Regions from separate parts of the Pseudoalteromonas sp. SR44-5 genome, predicted to be linked through region 2. Evidence: predicted binding sites of a transcription regulator. Region 2 holds the regulator's gene; the other holds the start of a gene.
The links. Region 2 encodes LexA, which represses DNA repair genes until DNA is damaged. Its sites were predicted from a motif close to TACTGTATNNNNATACAGTA; they were not measured.

Region 1 (6,751 bases), on a different contig from region 2:
ACACCAACACCGGTGCGCCGTAGTATCGTCAATTTTACTGGCAACATTAGTGCACCAACTGATGTAGTTAATGCCACGCTACAAGGTAAAGCGGGTAACGCAGGCGTGAGCTTAGCGCGGTTTTTAGTTAATTCAACTGTGGGTATTTTTGGCTTATTTGATGTTGCGACATCGCTTGGTTTGAATATTGTCGATGAAGACTTTGGTCAAACTCTGGGGGTATGGGGAATAGGCGACGGTGCTTATTTAATGCTACCGGGAATGGGACCGTCAACAGCGCGTAACCTAACGGGTGCAGTGGTTGATGGCTATGTGTTACCAAAAATTGCCTTAACCACGCCACAAACTGTATTGGTGTTTGCGTTAAAGGCTGTAGAAGCTCGGGCTTCTTTAATACCACAAGAAAGCTTATTGAATGAGTCACTCGATCCGTATATTTTTATGAAAGACATTTACTTTCAACGTCAGTTATATGAGTTGTATGATGGTAATCCACCGGTTGAAAAAGAGCCCGACGATTTTGATGAAGACTTTTTAGAAAGCCTTTAATGTGTATTTTCAGGTTAAATAAAAATGCCAGCGTCTAAGCTGGCATTGTTATTTACGGTATTATTTATTATCCTGCCAGCACTTTCATTTGTTCATTAGCCCAGTTAACGGCATCATGATACGCATCTGGCACTTTACCAGCGCCAAGACCAAGCTCATCTTTAATCGCGTTTGCACCTTGCCAATTGGCTTGTTCGTATAATTTTACTAAGCGCAGATATTGTGCCAGTAAACCTTGATCCTCTAATAATGCTAACTTTATGTCGTTGGATAATGGTAGCTTTTTCATCACGCTTTGCATATCTTCATCTAATATGGCATCCATTAATGACATCATACCGGTTAAAAAAGCCATGCCCGTATCTTTGAGTTTATTATGGTTTATAGCTAGCAACTCAGTAAAGCGTGCTCTGGTTAACGATAAGCGTATTAACTCTGCGGGTTTATCACCAGCAACTTGAGCTGCAAACAACAAGGATAAAAACTTTTTAATTTCTGCTGCACCTAGCACAATTAGTGCTTGTTTGATGGTGCTGATCTCAGCTCTGCGCTTAAATGCCGCTGAATTACTATAACGTAATAATTTATAAGAGAGGTTTACATCTCGCTCAAATACGTCGGTAATTTTCTTTAAATTGACTTCAACAGTGGATGTCTCATAAAGCAGCTCGGCAAGAGCTATCTCTGATGGCGGCAAGGTTTTACTTTGCACCATTTCTGGTTTGGAAAAGAAAAACCCCTGAAAGTAAGTAAAGCCAAGATCTAATGCTAATTGATACTTTTCGTAGGTTTCTACCTTTTCTGCTAATAATTTTATATGCGGATAAGGTTTAATTTCTTCGATTATGGTGTGGATAGTGTCAACGTCACAATTGATAAAATCTATTTTAATAATATCAATAAAAGGATAAAAATGACGCCATACAGGCTGGTGAATATAATCATCCAGCGCGAGCGTATAACCTTTTTGTTTTAAGTCTTTGACGATCGCGAGCAAGCGTTTCCCTGGTTGAATTGTTTCGAGTATTTCTACAACAATCTGATCTTTACCAAGCAGAGTTGGGTAGCCTTTTTGTAATGTTTCAAGCGTAAAGTTGATATACGCTGGTTTATTATCGGTGAGATCTTCTAAACCAAAATTGAATTGACTACCTTCAATTAGCCGAGTGGTTGCCTCGTCACCATCAATATCAGGGAATACATTATCAACGCCATCACGAAAGAGTAGCTCATACCCTACAAGTTGTTTGTTTCGATCTAAAATTGGTTGGCGTGCAGCATAAAAATACATAAACAGCGGGTCCACATCAGTTAAGCGATTACTTGGGCAATATAAGATAAAACAGCATAAATAGCATTAATTATATTTAGAATATCAATGCTATAGTATTAATTAATTGATACATCATCGATCTAATCCTAAGGTAATTAAGTATTAATTACCATGTTCTGTAGTTAAATAATTAACCATCAGATAAAAACAACTCCACCTTATATCATTACTTGGCTACCTCAGTAAGTGGAGTTATTCACCCTTTGCGTGATATAGTCAAGTTCTAGGTTGGTTTTTACACCAATAATGACTTTATATAGTATTGATTTATGAGTCATTATTAGGATTGAAAGCCAGGTTTTAACTTCAGAGTTGGAGGCGAGTTTGGAAACTGGAATGATTATTTCTTTAGCTGCGTATTTTATCGTAATGCTAGGTATTGGCTTGTACGCTTATAAGCAGTCTACCGCCGATGTGTCGGGTTATATGTTGGGTGGCAGAAGTTTATCACCAGCTGTAGCTGCACTATCTGCAGGTGCATCGGACATGAGTGGTTGGCTACTTATGGGTTTACCCGGTGCTATGTATCTATTTGGCTTAAGTAAAGTTTGGATTGCGATAGGTTTAGTACTTGGTGCTTGGGCAAACTACTTTTTAGTCGCGCCAAGGCTACGTGTCTATACTGAAAAAGCGAATGACTCGATTACCATCCCAGATTACTTTGCTAATCGTTTTGCTGATAATAAAAATATATTACGAGTCATCTCGGCAATCGTGATCATCGTTTTCTTTACACTTTATACTTCTTCAGGCGTTGTCGCTGGCGGTAAATTATTCGAAAACTCATTTCAGATGAGTTACGAAACAGGGCTTTATGTGACAACCGGAGTCGTCGTACTCTATACATTGTTTGGTGGTTTCTTAGCTGTTAGTTTGACTGACTTTGTGCAAGGTTGCATTATGTTTGTCTCGCTACTTGCTGTACCTATTGTTACTTATACGATGCTAGACCAGCCAGTGTTAGACACACTTGCTAATGCCAGCTATGACTTGCTGTTAAGCGCTCCGAAAGAGAGCGAAGTCCACTCGCTTAATATGTTAGATTGGTTTGCTGGTGGTTCAACTATCGCTATTATTTCTGCAATGGCATGGGGCTTAGGTTATTTTGGTCAACCGCATATCATAGTACGTTTTATGTCAGTACGGTCAGTGAAAGATATGCCAACTATGCGTCGTATTGGTATGTCGTGGATGACTTTATCAGCGATTGGTGCAGTGTTAACTGGACTATTTGGTGCCGCTTACATGATCGAAAATCAAATGCTGATTGACGATAAAGAAACTATATTCTTAGTATTATCTGAATTGGTTTTCCATCCACTTATTGCCGGCTTTTTACTTGCTGCTATTTTAGCTGCGATTATGAGTACTATTTCATCTCAGTTATTGGTTTGTTCAAGCTCTTTGACTGAAGACTTCTATAAAATTTATTTAAACCGTGATGCATCACAAACCGAGCTGGTTTTAGTTGGGCGAATTAGTGTACTACTCGTTGCATTATTTGCTATTTATTTGGCTTATGATCGCGATAGTTCTATTTTAGATTTAGTAAGTAATGCATGGGCTGGTTTTGGGGCTGCGTTTGGCCCGTTAGTATTACTTAGCTTGTATTGGAAGCGAATGAATCTACAAGGTGCGATCAGTGGCATGGTTGTGGGTGCAGGGACAGTGTTGATCTGGATATACGCGCCAATCACTATAAATGGTGAGAGCCTCAGCAGTATCATTTATGAAATTATACCGGGCTTTATACTTGCAACAATTGCAATCATTACAGTGAGCTTATCAACAGCGCCACCAAATAAAGAGATCACCGAATTATTTGATGAAGTTGAACGAGGGCTATAACGGGTAGTAATTTTTATAACTAAAAAAGGGCAATTAATTGCCCTTTTTTAGTTAGTTAACTTGTAATTTTTTAGCTTGCTTCTTTATCTGCGCTGGCTTTAATCGACGCTACATTTTCTTTTTTTACTTTCGCCGTAGGTGTTTTCTGTATTGCCTCTTTGCCGCCTTTAAGTACATTCATAAAGTCGTCTTTACTTTTAGCAATCTCAAGTGCGAGCGATTCGATTTGTTGTTCGCTTAGTGGCACATCAACTTTCTCAAGCATAACCTCAAGCGACTCTGCTATATCAAGCATTTTGTCATACGCGTCAGCTTCTTTTTTAGTAGTAAACGTCATACGCTCGACTCCGTTTCTCTCTACAACATATTTAACAACAACAGCCATGATTTCTCCTGCCAATTTGCTTGGTGAATAACAAGTTCACCTTGATTGATTACTGTTTTTATGTACAGTAATTGTTTATTGGTCTTTTTGCAAGTGAACATTTTTATTTTTTACTACTAGGATTTGACAAAGAGGTACAACTTTACTTTATTTAAATAGTCGCACTTTTTTAGTATGACTTTATTTGGAGGTAGTCCAAAAGTGAAGGCATTAAAATCAACTATTAATTGAGTCCACGTATGGATATCATGGAGGAGAAACATGAAGTTTTTAACTTTAATAGTGGTAGTGCTTGGCTTAGCTATTTCATTGCCTAGTAGCGCAGCTGTAACTAAAACAGAGACTGCTGAAAGTATGAAGAAAGTTCAGTTAGTCAATGTGAATCAAGCAACAGTCGAACAGCTTACTCAGCTGCCGGGTATTGGTAAATCAAAAGCGCAAGCGATAATTGATTTCCGTACCAAGCAAGGCAAGTTTAAGTCTGTTGCAGATTTAGCGCAGGTGAAAGGTATTGGCGAAAAATTAGTCGCTAAATTGGATGGCAAAGTTACATTCTAAAAATCAGCAGGGCGAATTATTCGCCCTGCTCAAATTGCTTAATAGCGTGCCTTAAATAGCGTTTAGAGAATTGAATTTCGACTGGAGTGGTTAACAACGGGTAGCTTAACCCGGCCAGAAGTAAAGCTGGAAGTAACAACCAACCTTCAACATACGCTAATGATAGAAATACTGGGATCAATAAAACCAGCTTTATAATACGCAAACTGATTTTTTGCATTGGAGTTAACATACTCACTGCAATCGCAATTATTTGCTGACGTTGACGTATTTTAAACGATTTTAATTGCGTTACTTGACTTGAAAATAATGCCATCATCACAGCGACTTTTTAATTATTAAACGACTTGCTACAACGGCCATTAGTATCAGAGTAAATGCGGCAAAAATGATCTCCATCCACGCCGGCATACTTAGCCCTGCAAATTGCCAATCGATGTTGCCACAGTCACCTGTTGCAGCAAAAAAATGTGGCATCCATTCGTGCAATGGTAATGGGAAATTAGGTTCGAATTCACAGCTAAACGCAAAAGGATCGGTGGTAGTTTGCATATCGATATGTTCGCGTGCAATTAAATAACCCCAAATACTGGCAACTGCCCATGCAGAAAATGCTGTTAGGCGGCATATTACATTCGTGGGTTTAATTGCACCGAGTAACCCAGCGGCTAATAACCCCAGCATGGCAGTACGTTGGTAAATACACATAATGCATGGCTCTAAGCCCATTTTATATTGAAAAAACAATGCGATTACTTCAAAAATAAAAGCGCTAAAAGCGAGCTGTAACCAAGCACTGCGCTGTTGGGCTAAATTTGCTAACCAAGTCATAAAATATCCAATCTATAATTTGTAGATGAATTATGACTTAGTCATTAAACTAGGCGCAAGGATAAATATGATTTGTAACAATAAAAAAGCTGCCGAAGCAGCTTTGTTTTTACTCTTTAACCTAAATATGGGTTAAGGGATTTACTGTCCAGAGTTCGGATATTTAATGCCCTGAACTTCCTATACTTTGTAAGCTTGCGCTGTGGTGTTCAATCCAACCCCATTGATAGAGTAAATCAGTTACCTCACTAAGCCCTAGATATGTAGAGCTTAAACCAACAACCGTAAGTACAATGGTATAGGGAAGTGCCATATAAACCATACGCCCGTAAGATAAACGTAATACGGGAGCAAGTGTTGATGTTAGTAAGAATAAAAATGCAGCTTGTCCATTCGGTGTGGCTACACTTGGTAAGTTAGTACCAGTATTAATTGCTACTGCTAATAAATCAAATTGGTCGCGACTAATTTGTCCTGCTTTTAAAGCCGCCGCCACTTCGTTGATGTAAACAGTGCCAACAAACACATTATCACTGACCATCGAGAGCAGGCCATTTGCGACAAAAAACATAACTAACTGTAATTGCCCTTCAAATGTCAGTACCCAAGTTATTACAGGAGTAAATAAATGTTGATCAATAATTACTGCAACGATTGAAAAAAATACACATAACAGTGCAGTAAACGGCAATGCTTCTTCAAACGCTTTTCCTAGTTGGTGTTCTTCAATTATACCAGCGGACGCAGTTGCAAAAATAATGACGGATAAGCCAATTAAGCCAACGGTAGCAAGGTGTAAAGCTAATGCAATGATCAACCATACAGCAATAAATGACTGAAACATCAGATTAACTTTATCGCGTTTAGTGCGTTTGTTATCGAGCTCTTTTGCGTGATCAGCAAGTATTTGATGAATCGGTTCTGGTAACTTTGCGCCATAACCGAAGGTTTTTGTTTTTTCGAGTAATATTGTAGTAACAATACCAGCGATGAATACAGGCATAGTAACAGGCAACATACGCAAGAAAAACTCCCCAAATTGCCAGCTTGCTCGTTCTGCAATAATAAGATTTTGTGGTTCACCCACCATAGTACAGACTCCACCAAGCGCGGTACCAATCGAAGCATGCATTAATAAGTTACGTAAAAAAGCTCGAAATTCTTCAAGTTCCTGACGATTAACTGGGCGTACTTGGTTATCATCGTTAATGTCATGTTCACTAGTGGAGTCTTTCCCTGAGGCGACT
Region 2 (6,751 bases):
CATCCCCAGTGTCATTGCCCCATGCATTACGCTTATAGGTGATCACAGCTGCTAGCTGCTTGATTGATAACTGCTTGTCAAATGCTTGCATAGCGGTACCTGGGCGACCATGAAGCACTACATCAATATGATCTTTAATATCTCCTAATACTACCGGACTGCCTTTGAGCGCCGGGAAAACCCCCGGTAAGCCCATACCTGTTGGTTGGTGACACGCAGCGCAACTGGCCATATAGACTTGCTCGCCGAGTGTCATTAATTCTTCTTTTGGTAATGTTTGATCTAATAATGCAGCATCAGCAATTGCAGCGTTTGCTTTTGCCTGCTTAGCTTCGCTCAGCCAGTTTGCAAATGCTTGCTCAGATTTAGCTTCAACCACCACAGGCATAAAGCCATGATCCTTTCCGCATAGTTCTGCACATTGCCCTCGATAAATGCCCTCTTCATTAATTCTGGTCCAAGTTTCATTGATAAACCCAGGGTTAGCATCTTTTTTCACTGCAAAATCAGGCACCCACCAAGAATGAATAACGTCGTCTGAGGTCATTAAAAATCGTACTTTTTGATTAATTGGCAACACCAAAGGTTTATCAACCTCTAGTAAATAGGTGCTTGATTTATCTGCTTGGTTGGTAATTTGTTCTTGCGGGGTAGCTAAAATAGAGTAAAAAGAAACATCTTCTCCCATATACTCATAATGCCACTTCCATTGAGAACCAGTAATTTTAATGGTGAGATCAGCCTTACTGGCGTCTTCCATCGAAATTAAGGTTTTAGTGGCGGGAACAGCCATGGCAATTAAAATCACAAATGGGATTGCCGTCCAAAGGATTTCAACTTTAGTACTTTCATGAAATTGGGCTGGTTTTGCCCCTTTAGATTTACGGTGGTGGATCAGTGCCCAAAACATCACGGCGAACACGATGACCCCAATCACACAACATATAATAAATATTGTCATGTGCAGCTGATAAACATCATTACTTATATCTGTTACGCCCTTACGCATATTAAACTGGCTATTAGCCAATACTTGCTGCGGTAGAACAAACAATATAAGCCACAAGGTAGAGCTCAATTTACCCATGTGACGGCTCCTTTAAATGCTATTGCAAAACGCAAAGCGAAAAGGCGGCACAGCTTTATTCGCGCCAATTCGTTATTTTTTATTGTTACTGAATATTAACGCAACCCTAAATTATGCTATTGAGCAAAATTGTTAGACTTTTAAAGTAGCTGTTAACACAGTGTATTAACCAATTAGTTAAAAAATGAACAATTAGCAAGTTTTAAGAGCAATTAAATTCTTTTTTGGTGCATAAATAACAGCTAAAAATCAGCGCGTTATTTTGTAATTAGGGATAATATTAGAGGGCTAAAAGTAGCTGGTAAGTAGATTTGATAGGGCTTAGGACGCTATAGCTAAGTATAAAATCTAGCCATTAAAGCGGTAAAAAATTAAATGCACCAAACTTCACCAATTTGGTGCAAAATATAGATCAAAAAATTTACATCCAATCAGCGTTGCGGATCACCCCAACAGCCAACCCTTCAATATTGAAAGATTCATGTTCAAGATCCACTTCAATCGGTGAAAATTCATCATTTTCAGCATGTAAAAAAACTTTTTTACCTGCTTTTTCAAGGCGTTTTACTGTTACATCGTCATCAACACGGGCAACCACCACTTGGCCATTTTCAGCAACTTGAGTGCTGTGTACTGCCAATAAATCGCCATCCATAATACCAATGTCTTTCATACTCATGCCTTGCACACGCAGTAAAAAATCAGCAGCCGGTTTAAACAAGAGTGGATCTATTTTGCAATGACTTTCAACATGCTGCTCTGCCAAAATAGGCTCACCAGCGGCAACTCTGCCTATTAGAGGTAAACCAAGTTGTTCCGGCTCATCCTCTTCAACTAACTGAATACCTCGACTAGCACCGGGCTTCATTTTAATAACGCCCTTTTTCGCTAATGCCTTTAAATGTTCTTCCGCTGCATTAGCACTTTTAAAACCTAACGTTTGCGCAATCTCAGCACGGGTTGGCGGCATACCGGTATCTTTAATAAAAACTTTAATAAGTTCGAGAATTTGAGCTTGGCGATTCGTTAATGGGCGCATACAACTGGTTTTCCATACAGTACATTTAACTGTGAGTATATACAGTTATCTGAAAATCGCAAATATAAATTGGCTTAAAATCGCGCCGTTAATAACAAGCTCATACTATTTAAACCACTTCCAGAATCAAGCGCAGATCCAAGACCAAACTTTAATGCTACATGTTGATTAAACCAATATTGCGTTTGCAGTTCATAGTTGTCTTTTAGATTTTTCTGATTCCGAATATTGGCAACGACTCCCACTGACCATGCTTGATTTACATAATAAACCGCCTGCCCCTGCACATAACGATAACGCCCTGCCAATTGCTTTAGCTCTAAATCCCAACCTTGATTGCTAACTATATTTGTCCAACGAACATAAGGAGCATAAGTCCATTCAACCGCGACTCTTTCATTATCTTTGCCAAACCACATATCATGGCGCTCTAAGCGACTGTAATATACATTGAACCCTAGTTGTAACTGTTCATTCATTTGCTTACCAACAGCGGCACTCACTAAATAATCAGTATTTTGCCAATAGCTATTATCCTCACAGAGGCGCTGCGCGCTGGCACTAATAACTAATCCTGCGGGACCATAGATGGCAGCATCGGCATTTAAATAGCTAAAATCATCATTAGCAAACCCACCAATAGCATAATTATTGACTTGATTTAAATACGCTTTTAGCTCGTATGGACCAGTCAAAGATTCAAGATCTTGCGCAAAATATCGATACCGTGCGCCTAAAAAAGATTCATCTAAACCAGCTAAATCGGTAAAACCAATATCGAGTTGATGTTGGGTACTAGCAACAGCCTGCGGCTGAGCAACAAGGCTCATTAATAATATTGCACCACATCCAAATACCTTTACTTTCATCCTTAAGATCCATTAACAGTTAGATAATATAGGTACATTTTATCTATTTTTATGATCTTAACTGTAGGAAAATGTTTAAAAGTGTAGACTGATTTAGTAAATAACTTAGTGAGGTAGACAGATGAGTATTTGGTATCAACCGATCACCCTAGCACAATGTAAGCAACTTGATGACGGCATAAGTGGTCAAGGCACATTGATGAAAACCATGGGCATTGAAATAAGTGAAATAGGCGATGATTATTTAGTAGCAACGATGCCCGCGATCCCAGCTCATCATAACCCTATGGGTATGGTGCATGGCGGCGCAAATGTTGTACTTGCAGAAACGGTGGCGAGTTATGCTGCAAACTTTGCTGTTGATTTTACAAAGTTTTATTGTGTTGGCCAGGAGATCAATGCCAATCATCTAAAAGCATCACGTAATGGTATATTAACCGCGATAGCAGCACCACTACACTTAGGCAAGCGTACATCCGTATGGGAAATAAAAATCACCAATAGTCGTGGAGAACTGTGCTGCGTATCAAGAATGACCGCAGCAATTGTAGAGCGAAAAGGCTAACTTGAAAGTGGATAAATTGTAATTTCAATACCTGCGCCAATAGCAGAAATACGCAATAAAGTATCGGCACTGAGCGCTTGATTAAAGCATTTTGGCGAAGTGCCTGATTCAAAGCCAATATCAAAGGTGCGCTTTGAGCATGATAACCACTGCTTTAATGCATTGCGTGAGCAAGATTCAATTAACTCACATAAGTGGTTAATCGCTTTATCTGGTGAGATAACGTCTTCATTAGACTCAATACGTGCTAGTTGACGGTACTCATCTTTATCGTAATGCAAAACCACAGCACTTTTTTTTAAGTCTGCAACTAACAAACTAATATCTTGCTTTGATTCAAGCTCTAGATCTACATTTAAAAATTGAATTTCCGACATTGTTTCATTTTTACCCTGCGTTAATAACAACGCAAACTTTAACCTAATTTTGCGTATATACCAAATCTAGAGTAGCTAGTTTTATTTTGTTGATGCGACAATTTGCCACATTGGCAAACTCAATATAATTTATAGAATACCGCACTAATAACAAACAGGTAGTCACTATGGATAAACGCATTTTTAAACATGCGCGTAAGTTTCACAAATGGTTAGGTTACTTATTAGCGCTACAAATTTTTGCATGGTTACTCGGTGGTTTAATTATGAGTGCTATACCGCTTGAAAAAGTTCACGGTAAACATTTAGCTGCGCGGCAATTAAATAACCCATTCAAACAAGCTGATTATCTAGCCTCAGTTGATAATATCGTTGCAAAAATTACTCAACCAAGACAAATTAGTTATAGTCACTTTTTAACAATCCCTACCATTATTGTGAGCAACAGTAACGGTGAGTACAGCTTTAACGGAGTTACTGGCCGTCCTTTGGTAGCACCGAGTAAAGCGCAAATTATTGCCAATGCCCAAGCTCATCTATTAATCAATGCGCAAGTAACAGACGTGATCAAACTAGCTAAAGGTACTAGCGAAGTTGGCTTTAAAGAAAATATTTGGCAAGTAAATTTTGACGATACGTTTAACACCACACTATATTTATCCGCTGATAGCGGCCAAGTTATTACTGTTCGCAGCACAATTTGGCGAATTTTCGATTTTTTCTGGATGTTACACATAATGGACTATGAGCAACGTGAAGATTTTAATAACCCATTATTAATAAGTTTTGCAGCCAGTAGCGTATTGTTTTGTTTAACTGGCTTTATTTTATTACTACAGAATATCCGTTTTAGAAAACGTACTTCCCGTCGCCCAAGTAGCTAACCTTACCTTAGAGATGAGTTAAAATTCCCACTACATCACACAGTTAAGCGATTTACTTTTTGAATAATCGCTCTAAACTAGCGCTTCCTGTAGTTCACTAAAGTGATTGGATATGCCGCATTTAATTATTGCGCTGGTATTGTGTTGTGTGAGTTTTAACCTTTATGCAGAACAATTCACCAGTTTTTACAGCGCAAAAAAACACCTCATCAAAACCCTTCCTGATAACGCCACCAGCCTCTATTGTGGCTGTAATATTAAACGCCAAGGTAAAAAACTGGTGCCCGACCCAAATGCATGTGGTTATGTGCCTCGCAATGCGGTTACTCGTTCAGGCAAACCAAATGCGCGCGCAACTCGGATTGAGTGGGAACATATTGTGTCTGCATGGGAATTTGGTCACCAGCTACAATGCTGGCAAGATGGCGGCCGAAAAAATTGCATTAAAGTCAGTGCGCAATTTCGGAAAATGGAAGCTGATATAAATAATCTCGCTCCGGCAATTGGTGAAATAAACGCAGACCGATCTAATTACAGCTTTGGCATGATTGCAGGTAATGCAAGCCAATATGGTCGCTGCCAGGTAAAGGTAGATTTTAAACAGCGTGTGGTAGAGCCGCCCTTTTATGCACGAAAACGCATTGCCGATGCTTATTTTTATATGCAAAAAACCTATGGTTTAAAAATTTCCGACAAGCAACAAAAATTATTTACCGCATGGCAAAACCAAGCTTTAGCAGCGAAAAATAGCAATGCTGTACTTTAAGTAGCCAAAACCATAAAAAAGGCGCATTTCGCGCCTTTTCACTTAAAACCTGCATTTAGTTTCGTCATTAAATATCTTGATGTGGGCCAAACACCTCGTAGTGAATACGCTCAGCAGCGACTCCTAATACGAGTAATTGCTGTTTAATTGCAGCCATAAACCCCGTTGGGCCACAGATGTAGAAATCACCTTCTTCAAGCGGTAGCTGCTCAGCAACAGCGCTGACATTCATCAATCCAGTAAACTCAGCTCCCTCGCCACCTTGATTAAACCAAGTGTAGTAATTTAATCGAGTATGCGCCGCGGCTTGCTCCGCCAAAAACTGACTAAATGAATGCTGCAGGATATTTTCACAGGCGTGTAAATAGGTGACCGCTTGATTCGATGTATCACATAATAATGTTTGTAACATTGCCAGCATCGGTGTTTGACCAACGCCCGCAGAAATTAATACCACAGGTTTTTTATTTGCGCGTAAAAAGAAGTCTCCAGCCGGTGGATAAAGCTCCACAACGCTGCCCACATCAAGTGAGTGCAAATAATTAGATACAATCCCCGCTGCTGGCAATAACTCTTTTTTCACGCTAATACGGTAATTTTCACCATTACTTTGCTGAGAAATAGAGTATTGGCGTATCTCACTATACTGTGTATAAGCTGGTTTTACTTTGATACCTAAATACTGCCCTGGTTTATGAGTCATTACCGCTTTACCATCGACTGGCACTAAAGTAAAACTGGTTACTAACTCTGATTCAGGCTGTTTTTTAGCAATAACAAATGCTCTAGTACCCGACCAGCCACCGTGGTTATTTTTACTGTGCTCGTATAGCGCCGCTTCTTCGGTAATACAAATATCAGCAAGTAGTGCGTAAGCCTCACGCCATGCATATTCAACTTCAGCTGTAAATTGCTCAGGGAGCAATTCTTTTAAAGTGCCAATCAGGTGTCCGCCAACTATTGGATAATGCTCAGGTAAAATATGCATGCTGGTATGCTTATGATTAATGCGTGCCAGCGCCTCTTTTAATACGGCTAAATTATCAATATTTTGAGCATACGCAGCCAAGGCATTAAATAATGCAAATTGCTGACGGCCACTACGTTGATTGGCCATATTAAAAATATCCTGCAGCTCAGGGTTATGACTAAACAGCCGGTTAT

Region 1: H5154_RS09870 (YebG family protein) is a predicted target of LexA. The motif match lies at 4,166-4,185, and genes of this name have one in related genera.

The regions. Positions count from the first base shown of each region.
Region 1 covers NZ_JACJDT010000014.1:562-7,312, reverse strand. Annotated here, with positions in the region: gene H5154_RS09885 (VacJ family lipoprotein) at 1-549, shown strand, start outside; gene H5154_RS09880 (EAL and HDOD domain-containing protein) at 617-1,840, opposite strand; gene putP (sodium/proline symporter PutP) at 2,219-3,730, shown strand; gene H5154_RS09870 (YebG family protein) at 3,801-4,115, opposite strand; gene H5154_RS09865 (ComEA family DNA-binding protein) at 4,377-4,673, shown strand; gene H5154_RS09860 (DUF6170 family protein) at 4,690-4,992, opposite strand; gene dsbB (disulfide bond formation protein DsbB) at 4,992-5,504, opposite strand; gene nhaB (sodium/proton antiporter NhaB) at 5,668-6,751, opposite strand, start outside.
Region 2 covers NZ_JACJDT010000022.1:21,489-28,239, reverse strand. Annotated here, with positions in the region: gene coxB (cytochrome c oxidase subunit II) at 1-1,087, opposite strand, end outside; gene lexA (transcriptional repressor LexA) at 1,509-2,126, opposite strand; gene H5154_RS12980 (hypothetical protein) at 2,201-2,995, opposite strand; gene H5154_RS12975 (PaaI family thioesterase) at 3,117-3,560, shown strand; gene H5154_RS12970 (hypothetical protein) at 3,557-3,937, opposite strand; gene H5154_RS12965 (hypothetical protein) at 4,105-4,821, shown strand; gene H5154_RS12960 (endonuclease) at 4,934-5,587, shown strand; gene hmpA (NO-inducible flavohemoprotein) at 5,655-6,751, opposite strand, start outside.